Regions from separate parts of the Pseudarthrobacter cellobiosi genome, predicted to be linked through region 1. Evidence: riboswitches for the same ligand, from Rfam matches in the RefSeq annotation. Region 1 holds a riboswitch; each other region holds the start of a gene.
The links. A riboswitch is a leader RNA that binds a small molecule or an ion and turns the genes downstream of it on or off. The one in region 1 is predicted to bind cyclic di-AMP.
Positions count from the first base shown of each region.

Region 1 (4,104 bases):
CCGAAGCTGGCGACGTCCCAGAAAGCGGTGGAGCCGCCGACGCCGAGGACCACTTCGTAGCCTTCGGGGGCGCGGAAGAACTGGCTGAGGCCTTCACGGACGGAGCCCACGAGGTTCTTGACCGGAGCCTGGCGGTGGGAGGTGCCCAGGATGGTCTTGGACGCCGCTGAGAGCGCTTCGAGCTGCTCCGGCCTGACCTTGGAGGGTCCTGCGCCGAACCGTCCATCTTTTGGCAGGAGGTCGGCAGGAATAGTGATGCTGGTTTCGCTCACGGGGGCTCCAATTTCGGCATGGACGTGCCTCACGTCCGGGCGGTGGGTTGGCCGGTAGTCGGCGGTGACTGCATAAGGACCTCCTATATTCTGCCTGAACCCCTTGATTGGGCGGGAACCGGCGCCGTCATAGTCCGGCCAATGAGACCGTTCGTCCCCGCCCGGGGATTATCCAGACAAATTCAAAATAGGCTAAGCTTTTTACCGGACCTCGCCGCTGCTGGACGCGATACGGTGGGACAACGCAAGGTACTGCGCTCGAGGAGCTGAGCTGGATGACGGATCTGATCGATACTACGGAGATGTATCTTCGGACCATTTTGGAGCTTGAAGAAGAGAACATCGTTGCTCTTCGTGCACGCATCGCCGAACGGCTGCGGCATTCCGGACCCACGGTGTCCCAAACCATCGGCCGGATGGAACGCGACGGACTGGTCGTGGTCTCCGGAGACCGTCACCTGGAGCTCACGGAAGCCGGGCGGAAACGCGCTACGGAAGTGATGCGCAAGCACAGGCTCGCGGAACGGCTCCTGGCGGATGTGATTGGCCTGGACTGGGCCTATGTCCACGATGAAGCATGCCGCTGGGAGCACGTGATGAGCGAACGCGTAGAGCAGCGCATCTACGAATTGCTCAACCACCCGACCGAGTCTCCGTACGGCAACCCCATCCCAGGGCTGGCCGCCCTGGGCGGGCCGGCACCCGCGCTCCCTGACGCCGATGTGATTAATCTCCTTGATGCGATGCAAGGCTACGGGCCGGCGTCGAACGTGACAGTCAGCCGGCTGGCTGAGCCCATCCAGGTGGAACCTGAGCTGTTGGTCCAGCTGGATGAAGGCGGGATCAGGCCCGGTGCCTCGGTGTCCCTAGAGCGCGTGGGGGAGTACATTTCCGTGCGGGTTCCGGGAATCGAAGGGGCGCTCGAGCTGCCCCCGGAAGTGGCATCCCACGTCTTCGTTTCCGTCCGTTGACGGGAAGGCGGTCCGCCTGTGGGGCCGCCCCATAGCGCAGTGACCCCCGGTTCCGCAAAGATAACGGAATTGTTACTGTCCAGGTTAATCACTTATAGTTGGAACTCAGCGTCGATACAAAAGCGTTACCTGATCCGGAGCCGAGCTCTGCCAGCGGATCAGGTGCATCAGTCACCAACTGGCAGAGGCGGGGGAACCACAACCGGCAGTCGTAAGACTGCCTTGGGGTGAAGTCCGTCAGCAGCAAGCCTCTTCCAGCGAAGGATCCTCACGGGATATCTCTGCGCCAAGTGCTTGTCACGGCGGACCGGGTCTTTGAACTCTCTGACCCGAATCCGACAGCTAACTTCGCAGGCTATCCAGAGAGGAACATTCTTGACCACGCAATACTCCAGGGGCCGCCGCCGTGCGGTGGGTCCCGCCTCGGCGCCCAGAGTGGCCGAGGATTTCACCGCGGAGAGGCCCCGCGACCCACAGCGGGAAGCGCGCCGCCGCCGGGGTCCCTTCCGGCAGATGACGGATTTCGCCGCTGCCAGTGGCCTCGGCCAGAAGGCCGGCATCGCCTTGGCAGCAACAGGCCTGGCTCTCACCGTGACGGTTCCCGTAACCGGCCCCGTGATGGCCACTCCGGCACCCGGCCAGGCCGCGTCGGCCGTTTCCGCTGCTCCGCAGCCCGAAGTTACCGCCGAAGCCGCCGCCCAAATTGATTTCAGCCGCTCGTCCGTGGTGACCCAGGGTGATCCCGACGGCAAGCTGAAGCAGCTGCTGAGCGCACAGTCCGCGGGATCCATTACCCGCGCGGCCTCTGCCGGAAGCCTCGGCTCGCCGCTGGCCCAGCTGGCTACAGTCTCTCCGTTCGGATTCCGGGTCAGCCCCATTACCGGCGGCGCCGGAGACTTCCACCGTGGCCAGGACTTCGTGGCACAGTGCGGAACCTCCGTCCTGGCTGCTGCCAGCGGCACCGTGACGTTCGTCGGCTGGCACCAGTACGGCGGCGGCAACCGCGTGGTGGTGGATCACGGCAACGGCCTTGAAACCACGTACAACCACCTCTCCTCCGCCAGCGTCAAGGTAGGCCAGACGGTCAGCCGCGGCGACGTGGTTGCCCTCAGTGGCACCACGGGCGCGTCCACGGGCTGCCACCTCCACTTCGAGGTCCAGGTCAACGGCGAAGTCGTTGACCCCACCGGCTGGCTCTGACCCAAGTGATGGCGAACTCTCGAATCGCGGCGACGTGCCGTGACCTGAATGTGACATTGGCTCGGAACTCCTGTAACGTCTAAAGCGCGTCAACTTTTCCGAAGTTGACGTTCTTGAGTGGATTGCCTAGCTCTGCCACCGCTCAAGGTCCGTTCGCATGACATCGTCTGGCAGGGGCGGGGGAACCAATTTTGGTCTTCGATTCTGAAGGCCTTGGGGTTAAGTCGCAAAGCTTCCACTGTGAAGCAGCGCGGCCGGGTGACTCCCATCCGAATCCGACAGCTCACCTCGCAGGCATTGGGAGAGGCTACCTTCGTGTCTTCACGCCATACTTCTGCGCGTCACCGCGCACAACCGGTTCGCACCAACCCCTTGGGCTCCGTGTCCAAGGCCGTCAGTGCCAATGCCGGGACCGTAGGTCGCCAGGCTGCTGTTATCGCAGCTGCATCAGGTCTGATCCTGAGCATGGGGCTTCCGGCCAACGCCGCGGACACCACCGCCGGCGTTTCCGCCTCTACCGAGTCCGGTTCCGCGCAGACGGCACTTGCCGTAACTGCCGCGCCCACGGCTACCGTTTCCTTCGAACGCCCCGTCATCAAGACGACGCCGGCGCCGAAGGTTGAGACGGTCCGTGCGCAGTCCACGGCCTCCGAAACCGGGACTCAGGGTGGTGCCGCAACCGAGGCTGCGGCCTCCAAGCTCGCTGACACTGTCTCCTCCGCCGCCGCTTCGGGTCTGGCAGCACTTGCCTACACCGGTATCGGCAACCCCTACCTCTGGGGCGGCACCACTCCCAATGGCTGGGACTGCTCAGGCTTCACGCAGTGGGTCTACGCCCAGGCAGGCATCAGCATTCCCCGCACCAATGCCTGGACAGCCATGCGGCCCACGGCCACACCGGCCTCCGGTGACCTGGTCATGCAGAATGGCGGCGCCCACGTTGGCATTTACGTCGGCAACGGCATGATGATCAGCGCACTGAATCCGTCACAGGGCACGCTGCTCCACTCGGTGGCATCCACGGGCTCCTCCGCGTTCTTCACGATGGCCCCGTAGTTCCTGCAGTCCAGTAGTTCCTGCAGCCCTGTGCTGCCGGAACCGTTTCTTCACGAGAAACTCTTCGCTAAATCCCCGTTCGGGGCGTGCCGGCGTACCCCCAAGATGCCGGCGCGTCCAAAGCCCTTGGGCTGCCCACGCGGTCCTGAGGAAAACGAAAGAGAGAAAATTAATGACTACACGTGCAACTGTTGCACGGCACCGCGCCGAGGTCGCCAAGACCAACTCGCTGGCTGTCATTGCCAAGGCTGTCGGCGACAACGCCGGCGGCATGGGCCGTCAGGCTGCGGTTATCGCTGCTGCTTCCGGCCTTGTCCTGACCAGTGGTATCGCTGCGAACGCGGCTGACACCGGCATCCAGCGTGAAGCTGCATCCGCTTCGAACCTTGAAGCTGAGGTTTCCGCCCCGGCCATCATTTCGGCTGCTTCCACCATTGCCATCTCCTACGAGAAGCCCGCAGTGACCACCACGCCGGCTCCGGTTGAGGCTCCCGCACCTGTTGTTGAAGCTCCGGCTCCGGCCAAGGCCGCGGCCACCATCAAGGTAGCGTCGGCAACACCGGCCGCTCCGAAGGCGCCGGTCTCCGCAAGCGGCAAGGGTGCTG
Region 1 is NZ_JAMXBK010000015.1:97,168-101,271, reverse strand. Features, by position in the region: gene serC (phosphoserine transaminase) at 1-272, opposite strand, end outside; gene NG701_RS01990 (iron-dependent transcriptional repressor DtxR) at 548-1,243, shown strand; cyclic di-AMP (ydaO/yuaA leader) riboswitch at 1,397-1,615, shown strand; gene NG701_RS01985 (M23 family metallopeptidase) at 1,619-2,443, shown strand; cyclic di-AMP (ydaO/yuaA leader) riboswitch at 2,592-2,754, shown strand; gene NG701_RS01980 (C40 family peptidase) at 2,825-3,499, shown strand; gene NG701_RS01975 (C40 family peptidase) at 3,672-4,104, shown strand, end outside.

Region 2 (4,104 bases), on a different contig from region 1:
AAGGACGCGGACATGAGAACGGTCGCCAGAAAGGCCGGTGCCAAGTGACAGCAGAAACCGTCCTGGCCCGCATCAACGTCATGGAACCCTGGCTCGGCGACGACGAAACCCGCGCAGTGGCGGAGGTCCTCGCCTCCGGCATACTGACGCAGGGGCCGAAAGTGAAGGCGTTCGAGGCGCAGTTCAGCGCCCTGCAGGAGGTGCCCCACGCCGTCGCGACCTCCAGCGCAACCACCGCACTGCACTTGGCGCTGATAGTGGCCGGCATCGGTCCCGGCGATGACGTGGTGGTGCCGTCGCTGGCCTTCATCGCCACGGCGAATGCGGTGACGTATGTCGGGGCACGGCCGGTTTTCTGCGACGTGGACCCCGCCACCGGGACTGTGGCTGCGGCCACGGTCCGGGCGGCATTGACCCTGGACACTCGGGCCGTGATCGTGGTGGACCAGTCCGGCGTGCCCGTTGACCTGGACCCCGTCCGCGAGCTGTGCGACCGTCACGAAATCACTGTGATCGAAGACGCCGGCTGCGCCGTTGGCTCGGAATACAAGGGCAGGCCCGTGGGCACGGGGGCCGACATTTCCGTGTGGTCGTTCCACCAGGACAATGTGCTGACCACTGGCGAGGGCGGCATGCTGACAACCCACCGGGCGGACTGGGCGGCACGCGCCCGGAGCCTCCGCGGCCACTCCCTGAACGTGCCGGCGGCGGACCGTCGCGGATCCCGCATTGCCGCGCCGGAGGTGTACGTCGAGGTCGGCTTCGACTACCAGATGACGGATCTGCAGGCCGCCGTCGGCATCGTGCAGCTGGGCCGGCTGGGCGAGATAGTGGCTCGCCGCCGGGAGATCGCCGCGAAGTATGAGGCAGGGCTTTCCGGCCTGGCGGGTCTGCGGTTTGTGGCCGACCCACCGTACGGGACGGCCAACTTCCAGTCCTTTTGGGTCGAAGTACTCCCGGATTTCGCCATTGACCGCGAAGGGCTCCTGGCCCGCCTGGCCGATGCCGGAATTTCGGCGCGCCGCGGCGCCATGGCGGCTCACCGGCAGCCTGCCTACCGGTGGCGCGATACTGGCAACGCAGGGCTCCAGAACACCGAACGGCTGACGGACCGGACCCTAGTTCTCCCGATTTTCCACGGCCTAGACAACGTGGGCCTGAACCGGGTCATGAACAGCGTACGGGCGGCCGCCGGTGTACGCCGGTGAGCGAACTGGTGCTGATCGCAGCAAGCGGGCTGGCCCGGGAGGTCCTGACCATGGTCCGCGCCAGCGGGCAGTACGACGTCGTCGGGCTGCTCGACGACGACAAGGAAATGGCAGGCGTCACCGTGGACGGCGCGCCGGTGCTGGGGACCATTGACGACGCCTCCAAGTTCACGCACGCACTGGTGCTGGTATGCCTGGCCTCGGGAAGATCGCGGGAAGCCGTAGTGGAACGGCTGGCGGCCCAGGGCGTGCGCGATGCCCGGTACGCCACGGCGATCGACCCCACCGTGGAGTGCCCCGAGGGTTGCCGGATTGGCCGGGGCAGCATCCTGCTGCGGAATGTGACGCTGACGGCTTCGGTCACGCTTGGGGCGCATGTTGTGGCCATGCCGTCCGTAACTTTCACGCACGACGACGACGTGGCGGACTTCGCGACGTTCGCCGCCGGTGTGTCGCTGGGCGGCGGAGTCCGGATCGGCCGGGCGGCCTATCTGGGACTGAATTCCAGCGTCCGTGCACGGACTTCAGTGGGGTCCTACGCGACGGTTGGCATGGGGGCGGCAGTGTTGAGCAACGTACCCGACGGCGAAACATGGGTTGGCGTCCCAGCCCACCCTATCGATCAGGAATAGCTCAGAACAATCCCGGCGCAAGGGGCCACTCCGCCGTCGTGACTTCCGTTACCCGATTGTGATTAATCAGGTCCGGTCCTGTACGGTCGATCAAATGGGCCGACCTTCCAGGCCCGAATCCGGGCAGACGCCAAGCTCTGCCGCTGCCCGGAATCCACGACATTATTAGGCAGAGGCGGGGGACCCAGAGTGTCCGGGCCACGGCTTTAAGCCGGCCCTTGGGGTGAAGCCGCATTGCGCGGCCGGATGGCCTCATCCGAATCCGACAGCTAACTCCGCAGGCGTTGAGAGGTAATCACCCATGTCTGCATCCCATGATCAGCCGCGTACTGACGCGCGCCCGTATTCCGAAGAAGCCGCCGCGCCCACCCAGCCACGGGCTGCGCTGAAGAAGTCCGCCCACCGTGCCAACACCCAGCGCAACATGTCGCTGACAGCGGCCGCCCTGGTAGCCCTGCTGGGAGTTGTTTCCTTGGGCCAGGTCTCCGACCAGGCACCCCTAAGCGCCGAATTGAGCCGCGTCGCGGACACGTCCAAGCGTGACCAGGCCCCGGGCCAGGTGAAGCGCAACACCGACCCCGCCCCGGCACCGCTGCCGGCAACTGACCCCTCCCCCGACCCGACCACGGCGCCTGCGCCTGCACCGGCACCGGCACCTGAAGAGCCTGCGGTTGCTCCCGCACCCGCCCCGGTAACGACGACAACGGCTGCACCAGAACCGGCCCCTGCCCCTGCACCCCTTGCGTCAACCGGGACAACCGGCGCCATGCCTGTAGGTGTCCCCGGCGCATGGACGATGGCTTTTGCCGACGAATTCAACGGCACGGCCCTGGACACGGCCAAATGGTCCAACTGCTGGTTCTCCCCCACCTGCGGCACCATGAACAAGGTCACCACCAGCCCCAGCAACGTTTCCGTCGGCGGCGGCAACCTTGTCCTTTCCCTCAATTCGTCCACCTCGGGTGCGCTGGTTTCAACCAACCCCAAGGGCGGTGCCACCACCGGCTACGAATTCACGACAGGTTACGTCGAGGCCCGGATCAAGTTCCCCGGCGACGGAACGAACCTCTACAACTGGCCTGCGTTCTGGACAAACGGCCAGTCGTGGCCCACCAACGGCGAGAACGACATCGCTGAGGTCCTGAGCGGCAAGATGACCGTGAACTACCACTCAACATCCGGCGCCCACAACCAGGGGACCGTTCCCGGCGACTGGGGCAACAATTTCCACACCTTCGGCCTGCACCGGACGGCGAACTCCGCGGACGTCTACTTCGATGGCGTCAAGGTGAAGTCCTACTCCACCGACGACGGCAACGCACCGCAGTACATCATCCTCAACGTCGGAGCGTCGGGAAGCAGCCCGGCGGCCTACGGAGCTGCGTCGCAGGTCCAGGTTGATTACGTGCGCGCCTGGAAGTAAGGCACCACCACCACGGTGAGCGGACGACGGCGGGACCTCCCGCCGTCGTCCGCTTTCTGTTAATCGTCTGCTTCACTTACTACTGTGTAAACCCGCAGTTGTCGGTGCCGGACCGGCGGAACGTTCCGCCACTCCCGTAAACTCTTGCAATGAAGCTTCTGTACATCACAGAAAGCGTGCCCAACCGGGACCCCATGCTGGGGGACGGCAGTTCCATGATTCCGTTCGAGGTGCTGCGGAACCTTCCCGGAGAAGTGGCAGTGACGCTTCTGACTTTCGCCGGACCGGTGGACGTGCCGGCCGAAATCAGGTCGCGCTGTAACGCCGTGCATGTGATGCCCACGCGCAGCCGCGCCTGGGCCACCGTCCTGTCCGTCTTTGGCCTGACCGGTCTCGGAAAGCACGAACGGTCCACCGCCAAAGCTATGGCCATCGCGGCACAACTCTCCGGCCAACACGACGCCACCCTGATCCATGGTCCGCACGCCCTGTTCCTGGCCAACGCGGTGAGCGGCCCGCTGGTTTTGCAGACTGTTGATCCCTGGTCGGTCCGCGCCGCCATGGACACTGCCATTGCACGCACCCTCCGGCCGGCCTACCGCGCCCGTGAGTTCCTTGCGCTACTTGCCGAAAGGCGCCTGCCGCCGCGGGCGCGGCTCCTCACCGTGGGCGCCGCGGATGCGCGCACCTGGTCGGAGCGGCTTGCGCGGCCCGTCAGGAGCGTTCCCAACGGGGCCGAGGAATCGGTGCGCGACGCCGCCAGACAGAACGGTCCGGTGGCCTGTTTTGTTGGCAGCCTGAACTACGGTCCAAACATCGACAGCGCAAACGTCCTGATCAG
Region 2 is NZ_JAMXBK010000017.1:161,883-165,986, forward strand. Features, by position in the region: gene NG701_RS03700 (DegT/DnrJ/EryC1/StrS family aminotransferase) at 45-1,208, shown strand; gene NG701_RS03705 (NeuD/PglB/VioB family sugar acetyltransferase) at 1,205-1,840, shown strand; cyclic di-AMP (ydaO/yuaA leader) riboswitch at 1,975-2,138, shown strand; gene NG701_RS03710 (glycoside hydrolase family 16 protein) at 2,142-3,263, shown strand; gene NG701_RS03715 (glycosyltransferase) at 3,413-4,104, shown strand, end outside.
Region 2: it holds a riboswitch for cyclic di-AMP, as region 1 does, so the genes downstream of both, NG701_RS03710 (glycoside hydrolase family 16 protein) here and NG701_RS01985 (M23 family metallopeptidase) in region 1, are expected to answer to the same signal.

Region 3 (4,104 bases), on a different contig from region 1:
CCTGCTCGGCGACGGTCGGGCCCTCCTGCTGGGTGAGGTCACGGACATCCACGGGCAGCTTCGGGACATCCACCTCAAGGGCTCCGGCCGGACACCGTTCGCCCGCGCGGGTGACGGGCTCGCCGTCGTCGGTCCCATGCTGCGCGAGTACGTCGTCAGCGAAGCCATGCATGCCATGGGCATCCCCACCACGAGGTCCCTCGCCGTGGTGGCCACGGGCCGGCCCGTCCGCCGCGAAACCATGCTGCCCGGAGCCGTGCTCACCCGGGTGGCCAGCAGCCATCTGCGCGTCGGCAGCTTCCAGTTCGCCCGTGTCAACGGCGAGACGGACCTTCTGCGCCGTCTGGCCGATCATGCCATCAGCCGCCATTACCCGGACGTGGCGCTCGCCGAAAAACCCTATCTCGCGTTCTTCGATGCGGTCATAGCCGCCCAGGCGTCCCTGGTGGTGCAATGGATGCTGGCGGGCTTCGTCCATGGCGTGATGAACACCGACAACATGACCATCTCCGGCGAGACCATCGACTATGGTCCGTGTGCGTTTATGGACGCCTTCAACCCCGGTTCGGTCTACAGCTCCATCGACGCTGACGGACGCTACGCCTACGCCAACCAGCCGGTCATTGCCGAATGGAACCTCACCCGGCTCGCCGAAGCACTCCTGCCCCTGCTCCATGAAGACCAAGACCAGGCCATTGCGCTCGCCGTTGAATCCCTCGGCGCCTTCCGCACGCTGTACAGCGCTGCTTGGTCAGCCGGCATGAAGTCCAAGCTTGGGCTGCGCGCGGACACGCACGACGACGTCGCGTCGCCGATCGTGGACGGCGTGCTGGGCCTGCTTCAGGAAGGCCAAGTGGACTACACGTCCTTCTTCCGGAGCCTCGGCTCGGCAGCCCGCGGCACGCCGGAGACTGCGCGGGCCAAGTTCGCGGACCCGGCAGCCTTCGACGCCTGGGCGGCACAGTGGCTGGCACTGGCGCCGGACGCGGACCTGATGGAGCGGGTCAACCCCGTCTACATCCCCAGGAACCACCTGGTTGAAGAGGCCCTTGACGCTGCTAGCGCAGGCGACCTGGACCCCTTCAACCGCCTGATGGACGTCCTGGCCGATCCGTACACGCAGCGCCCCGGGCTGGAACGCTACGCCGGCCCCGCCCCTGAAGACTTCGGGAGCTACCGGACCTTCTGCGGGACCTGAGCGAACACCAGGGATGGACGACGGCGGCGCGCGGCTGGGTGCCGCCCGCCGCCGTCGAGCATGGTCGGATCACGCTACGCGGACGAAGGACACTCCGGAGAGCCAGCTGATGGAGTGCACTTCGGTTTTGTAGCCGTCCACCCCGCCACTGACTACCTGGCCGTTGCCGGCGTAGACGCCCACATGGCCGGCCGTGATGACCAGATCCCCTGGTGCCGGTGTGCCCACCACTGAGCCGTACTGGTAGAACTGGCCGGGAGCCAGATCACCAACGCTCTTACCCACCGAGCGCAGCGCCTTCTCCACCATGGCGGTGCAGTCCTGCTGGACGCCAAGCTGGGAGTTGGCGGAAGCCAGGATGGCCGCGCCGAGCGAGCTGGCCGGAGCCTGGGCCGCCGGTGCGGACGTTGAGGCCAGCTGGATACCGGTGTTGGTGGGGGAGGCCGGGGCCGCCGCGACCTTCGCCGCGGGAGCCGGTGCGGTGTAGCCGGCACCGGGGATCCGGATCTGGTCGCCGGGGTAGATGACGCTGGTCAGTGAGAGTCCATTGGCGGCAAGGACGTCGTTGAGCGGGACGCCGTTGGTGGCGGAAATCTGGCCCAGCGTGTCGCCTGAAACGACCGTGTGGACGTTGGCCACGGCCGGTGCCGGAGCAGCAGCGGCCTGAACAGTGGCGGCCGGGGCCGCCACCGCTGCACTTGTTTGGGCCTGGGCGTTGGCAGTACCGGCATCACCAGGGCCGTGGACGCCGGCCTGCGCCGGGGCGCCGATGCTGAACAGCAGGCCTGATGCAGCAACAGCCACCAGCGCCGGCCGACCAAACGTCAGTGCGTGCGCTTTGGCCGTGGACGACAGGCCGACAGGGACGGTAGAGCGGGCAGGAACCACACGATGGCGTGCGGAAGCGGAATTCTTGGACACGGTTGATCGCCTCTCCCATGCCTGCGGGGTGAGCTGTCGGGTTCGGGTCGGAGTTACCCGGCCGGTGGCGCCGCCGCACGGGACGGGAGCGATACCGACTTAACCCCAAGGCTTCGAAAAGCCGTGGAAACGTGGTTCCCCCGTCCCTGCCAGCTGGAAAGCGACTGGATCCCGGTCAGCGGCAGGGCTCGGCATACTGGCGGGAATGGTCCGGCTTGAGCCGGGCTACCGCTTGACCATAACTTCTGCTCGGCAGCAATGTCACATTCCGGTAACGGAATGTAGGCGTGGAATCCACCCGCATTTCAGTGCGGTTTCCCGGCTCTCCGGTAACGATGTTGCAGGTCAACCCCCGTAATCCGTATATGCCCGGTAAGCTCACCAACTATGTCCCGGATTGTTCAAAAAATGCGGCTGCCCGCCCTCGCCGGCATGCTGGCGGTCGCCCTGGTGGGGTCGGTAGCGCAGCTTCCCTCACATGCCGCCGACGACGCGCCGCCCGGCGGCTATCCCTCGTGGCAGGACGTGCAGAACGCCAAGCAAAGCGAGGCCGGCAAAGCGGCAGAGGTCACCAGGATCAATGGGCTGCTGGGCGGGCTCCAGACCGAAGCGGAGGCGCTGGGCGATGCGGCCGTGACGTCCGCCGCGGAGTATGCCCTTGCCGAAGCGGCGCTTCAGGCCGCCACTTCCACTGTGGATGCACTGACCGCCCAGACCGCACGCGCCGCGGCCGAACTGGGACAGTACAAGAAGGAAATCGGGTCTCTTGCGGCGCAGTCGTATAAGACCGGTGGCACAAACATGGGTTTCTTCGTTGCCCTCGACGCCGTGCAGAACAACAGCATCCAAGGCCTGAATATCGTCCAGATCGTCAGCGATAAGACTGCCGCCCTGGTGAACAAATCCGCAGCCGCCGAACGCATTTCCCGCGCCCTGGCCGATCAGGAGCAGGCAGCCAGGGCCGAGCGCGAGCGCCTGTCCGGCGAAGCCAGAACCAAGCTCGATGCCGCCCAATCCGCCCAGCAGGCCATGTCCCGGCAGATCGCGGAGCAGCAGGAGCACGGCCAGGAACTGACCGCGCAGTTGGCCTCCCTCAAGGGCACCACCGCTGCCGTGGAGGGTGAGTTCCGGCAGGGCCAGGTGGCGTTGGCTGCGTACGAAACGGCGCAGGCCGCCAAGCGGGCGGCGGCGCAGGAACAGGCACGCCAACAGGCGGAGGCGGCAGCCAAGGCAGCTGCCCTGGCCGCTGCGCAGAAACCGGCTCCGGCCCCGCCTGCCGTACCGGGAGTACCCGCCCCCGCTCCTGTCCCGAGCCCGACGCCGGCCCCGCCGCCCGTCGTCGTCGTGCCTTCCGTGCCGGGCGGCGCTGTCAACGACCCCGCCGGCGCCAAGAGCTACGCGGCCGGGCAGCTGGCGGCCTACGGCTGGGGCCAGGACCAGTTTCCGTGCCTGGCGTCGCTGTGGACCAAGGAGTCCAACTGGCTGACCACCGCGACCAACCCCTATTCGGGCGCATACGGGATCGCCCAGTCGCTGCCGGCCAGCAAGTATGCCAGCGCGGGCAGCGACTGGCTCACGAGCTACCGGACCCAGGTCAATTGGGGACTGTCGTATATAGCGGACCGCTACGGGTCACCGTGCGGCGCGTGGAACCATTCAGTGGCCAACAACTGGTACTGACCTGCCGGGGGGACGGCAGCCGGGTCACGTTCCTGGGGCTTTGGCGAATTCCGCGGCGCTGAGGAATTCAATGCCGACGAAGGCTTCTTCACCGTCCACCCAGGCGTCATGCCCCGGTGGAATGGTGTAGGAATCTCCGGCACTGATGTTGATCCGGTTGCCATCGGTGGTCTCGACATTGAGGGCTCCGGAAACGCAGAATCCCACATGGTTGTTCTGGCAGGACTCGGTCTGGACCACCGGCTTGATGCAGTCCGACCAGCGCCAGCCGGGATTGAACGTGAACCGGCCAACGGTGTAGTCAC
Region 3 is NZ_JAMXBK010000013.1:13,149-17,252, forward strand. Features, by position in the region: gene NG701_RS00760 (protein adenylyltransferase SelO) at 1-1,198, shown strand, start outside; gene NG701_RS00765 (C40 family peptidase) at 1,268-2,119, opposite strand; cyclic di-AMP (ydaO/yuaA leader) riboswitch at 2,123-2,292, opposite strand; gene NG701_RS00770 (aggregation-promoting factor C-terminal-like domain-containing protein) at 2,507-3,799, shown strand; gene NG701_RS00775 (cupin domain-containing protein) at 3,824-4,104, opposite strand, start outside.
Region 3: it holds a riboswitch for cyclic di-AMP, as region 1 does, so the genes downstream of both, NG701_RS00765 (C40 family peptidase) here and NG701_RS01985 (M23 family metallopeptidase) in region 1, are expected to answer to the same signal.

Region 4 (4,104 bases), on a different contig from region 1:
CCGGAGGACCTGACGGACCGGCAGATCTTTGTGCTGGATCCCATGCTTGCCACCGGCGGAACCCTGCGCGAGGCCATCAAGTTCCTGTTCAAGCGCGGCGCCTCCGACGTCACGTGCATTTGCCTCCTGGCCGCGCCGGAAGGCCTGGCCAAGCTCGAAGAGGAACTGGCCGAGGCCAACGTGACCATCGTGCTGGCCTCCATTGACGAACGGCTCGACGAGAAATCCTACATCGTTCCCGGGCTCGGCGATGCCGGCGACCGCCTGTACGGCATCGCCGGCTAATTCGGGGCTGCTTCGGATTTCAGGCCTTCTGCTTTCCTGCCGCTGCCTTTAGCCTGTGGCGCATGGACTGGAAACTTGAACTCGTTTTTGTGCCCGTATCCGACGTGGACCGCGCCAAGGATTTCTACGTCAACAAAGTTGGATTCAACCCGGATTTCGACGAGCGGCCCATGGCTGGCATCCGCTTCGTCCAGCTGACCCCGCCGTGATCCGCCCGCTCCATTTGTATTGGCGAGGGCCTCAATCACGCCCCTCCGGGTACGGCCCCAAGCCTGCAGATGGTGGTCAGCGACATCCAGGCTGCCCACGACCACCTCAAGGGTAACGGTGTGGAGGTCAGCGACATTGACGTGCAGGACTGGGGGCACTTCGTCTATTTCGCTGATCCCGATGGCATCCCGGGTCGTGACGCCTAAGGGCGTGATGCCTGGGGTCGTGACGCCTAAGGCAAAATGGGCAGCATGAACAGCCCCACACCTGCCGCCACGCGAACCCTGACCTGCCGGGCCGTCCTTTTCGATATGGACGGCACATTGGTGGACTCCACGGCAGTAGTGGAGGAGGTCTGGGGAGAATTCGCGGCCAGGTACGGCCTGGATTTTGCGGAAATCCTGCGCACTTCGCACGGCGTCCAGGCTGCCGATACCGTACGCCGGTTCGCGCCGGCCGGCGCCGACGTCGTGGCGCTCACTGCGGAACTCGGCGCGATGGAAAGGGTGCGGACTGCCGGTATCGTCGCGTTGCCGGGGGCTGCCGACCTGCTTCGCAGCCTCCCGGCCCGGGCAGTGGCGCTGGTGACTTCAGCGGACAGGACCCTGGCGGACATCCGCATGGACGCTGCCGGGCTGGCCATGCCGGCCACGGCCGTGACGGCGGACCTGGTCACACGGGGCAAGCCGCACCCGGAAGGCTATCTGATGGCCGCCGGTCTGGTGGGCGTGAAACCGGAGGACGCCGTGGTGTTCGAGGATGCGCCCGCAGGAATCGCGGCAGGCGTTGCCGCAGGCATCCGGACGGTGGCCGTGGGGCCCAATGCGGGCGAGTTGCCGGCAGGCGTGCTGCATATCGCGGATTACCGTGCCGTGACCGCCTCCGTGGAAACGGACGCCGCGGGACGGCAGCTCATTTCTTTCCGGCTTTGAGTCCGGCGGAACACCTTGGTGATCTGCGGCGCGGCGTGCGGCCAGCGCCGCGCCGCGCCGCGGGGGAGTCGGCCTAGTACCAGTTGTGCGACAGGTGGAAGTTCAGCGCGCCGCACGGTGACTGGTAGCGCTCCTGGATGTAGTTCAGGCCCCAGTTGATCTGCGTGCGGTAGTTGGTGACGTAGTCCGCGCCGGCGCTAGCCATCTTCTCAGCGGGCAAGGACTGGACGATGCCGTACGCGCCGCTGCTGGCGTTGGTGGCCGTGGTGGTCCATTCGGATTCCTTGGTCCACAGCGTCTGCAGGCACTGCATCTGGTCAGCGGACCAGCCGTACGTCGCCAGCTGGCCAGCAGCGTAGGCCTGCGCTCCTGCGGGGTCGTTGACGGCCACAACAGGCGCGGGTGCAGGTTCCGGAGCCGGAGCGGGCTCCGGGGCCGGGGCAGGTGCCGGTTCGGCGGCCTGGGGCGCGACGTTGATCTCGGCCGGCGCAGCTTCCGGGGAGGCCGGGGGCTGGATCTCGGCTGCCTCGAAGCTCAGCTTCGACTGGGCGCTGGCTTCTTCGGCGGCCTGGTCCGCGCTGGCCGCAAGCGACGCAGACTCGGAAGCGTGTGCTGCGGCACTGACGCCGACCAGCAGGGCGCACGCCGTCGCGAACACCGCGACGCGCTGGCCCACGGAGGGAATGCGGGCCGCCTTGGCCTTTGGGGACATAGCTGCACCGAAGCGGGTCTGCTTGCGGTGGCTGTGGGACTTTGTGTCGCCCTGCGGGCGCGTTTGTACCTTGAATTCAGACATGATGGATCGCCTCTCACACCTGCGGAGTTAGCTGTCGGGTTCGGATGAGGGCATCCGGCCACACGGCACAATCACGTGTTGGCTTAACCCCAAAGGGCACTTGGTGCCCGGGACGGTGGGTCCCCCGCCTCTGCCTCTGAAAACGGAATCCGGGAAGCGGCAGAGCTTGGCGTCATCCGGATATGCAGCCCAACGGGAACCACACGTCATCGACGCTACAGGAGTTGGAAGCTTAAGTCACATTTTGGTAACAGGAATCACGACGACGGTGTGTCGCCTTGCTGCGCTTGGGCGTTAGTGGGTCACGCCAGCGCGCTGGCAGGGAAGAGTAACGCGAACTCGGTCCGTCCGGCCCGCGATGTCACTTCCACGCTCCCGCCGTGGGCCTCCATGATCGACTGGACAATGGACAGGCCCAAGCCACTAGTGCCTTCGGACGCCCCGGCGGCCGAGGCCGGAGCCGTACCCTTGCGGGCCGCGTCTGCGCGGGCAAACCGGGAGAAAACGTGGTCAACGAATTCCGCAGGGATGCCCCCGCCGTCGTCCGTTACCGTCACCGCTGCACCGCCATTGGCAGACTTGGTGAGAGCTGTGACCACGGTGGTCCCGGGCGCCGTGTGCTTGCGGGCATTGGAGAGCAGGTTGACCAGCATCTGACGCAGTTGGGACGCATCTCCGGTGACGGCGAGCGGCTCGTCGGGCAGTTCAAGGCGCCAGCGGTGGTCCGGGGCGATGACTTTCTCGTCACTGACGGTTTCGATGACGAGTTGTGTGAGGTCAACTTCGCTGAGCTTCAGGGGCTGGCCCTCATCGAGCCGGGCGAGCAGGAGCAGATCCTCCACCAGGGTGGTCATGCGTTCGGACTGGCTCTGCACCCGGGCCAGGGACTTCCGGCCGTCGGGCGTGAAGCTCTCGGTCATGCGCATCAGCTCGGTGTACCCGCGGATGGCGGTCAGCGGGGTGCGCAGCTCATGGGAAGCGTCGGCAACGAACTGCCGCACCTTGGTCTCGCTCTTCTGCCTGGCTTCCAGGGCGTTGGCCACGTTGTCCAACATGAGGTTGAGGGCGTGCCCCACGCTGCCCACCTCGGTCCCGGGGTTGGAGTTCGACGGCGGGACGCGCACCGCGAGTGCCACCTCGCCGGCATCCAAGGGGAGCTGCGAGACGCGGGTGGCAACCTCGGAAAGCTGCTCCAGCGGCTTCATGGTGCGCCGGATGAGCACCGTTCCGGCAAGGCCGATCAGCACCAGCCCGCCCAGGGAGACAAACACAAACGTCCACACCAGCGACGCCAGAGTACTCTCCTTGGCGGCGAGCGGAAGGCCCGTGACAAGGACATCGCCGTAGCCGGTTTTCACGGCCACAATCCGGTAATCCCCGTTGGACAGCGAGCGGTTCACGGGAAGGCCGTTCTGCGTCAGCGCCAGCAGGTTTTGCTTGTCTTCGGCGTCGAGGGCCAGGCGCGTGGTGTCCGAGTCCAGGAAGCCGCCACTGTTGATCTGGCCGTTCAGGATCCGTGCATTCAGCGTTCCGACACTTTGCCCGCGGGAGTCAAGCGGGTCCGGCCTGCCGTTGAATCCGCCCAGGGGCGGGCGGCCCGGATCGTTCGAGCGTTTGGCGGCCTGGCTCAGCTGTTCATCCAGCTGCCCGGTGAGAAACGAGTCCATGGAGGCGTAACTGAACAGCCCCACGGCTCCGCAGATGGCCACCAACAGGGCCATGGCCAACAGGATCAGGCGCGTGCGCAGATGCCAGGTGTCCGGTTTCAGCCAGCTCCGGGCTGGTGCTGGGGTGGCTCGCGGCGAGGACATGGAGCTGCTACTCAGCCGGCTTGATGACGTAGCCGGCACCCCGCACGGTATGGATCATGGGCGGGTGCAC
Region 4 is NZ_JAMXBK010000023.1:201,185-205,288, forward strand. Features, by position in the region: gene upp (uracil phosphoribosyltransferase) at 1-285, shown strand, start outside; partial or broken gene NG701_RS10080 (VOC family protein) at 348-701, shown strand; gene NG701_RS10085 (HAD-IA family hydrolase) at 747-1,427, shown strand; gene NG701_RS10090 (aggregation-promoting factor C-terminal-like domain-containing protein) at 1,501-2,223, opposite strand; cyclic di-AMP (ydaO/yuaA leader) riboswitch at 2,229-2,381, opposite strand; gene NG701_RS10095 (HAMP domain-containing sensor histidine kinase) at 2,526-4,034, opposite strand; gene NG701_RS10100 (response regulator transcription factor) at 4,042-4,104, opposite strand, start outside.
Region 4: it holds a riboswitch for cyclic di-AMP, as region 1 does, so the genes downstream of both, NG701_RS10090 (aggregation-promoting factor C-terminal-like domain-containing protein) here and NG701_RS01985 (M23 family metallopeptidase) in region 1, are expected to answer to the same signal.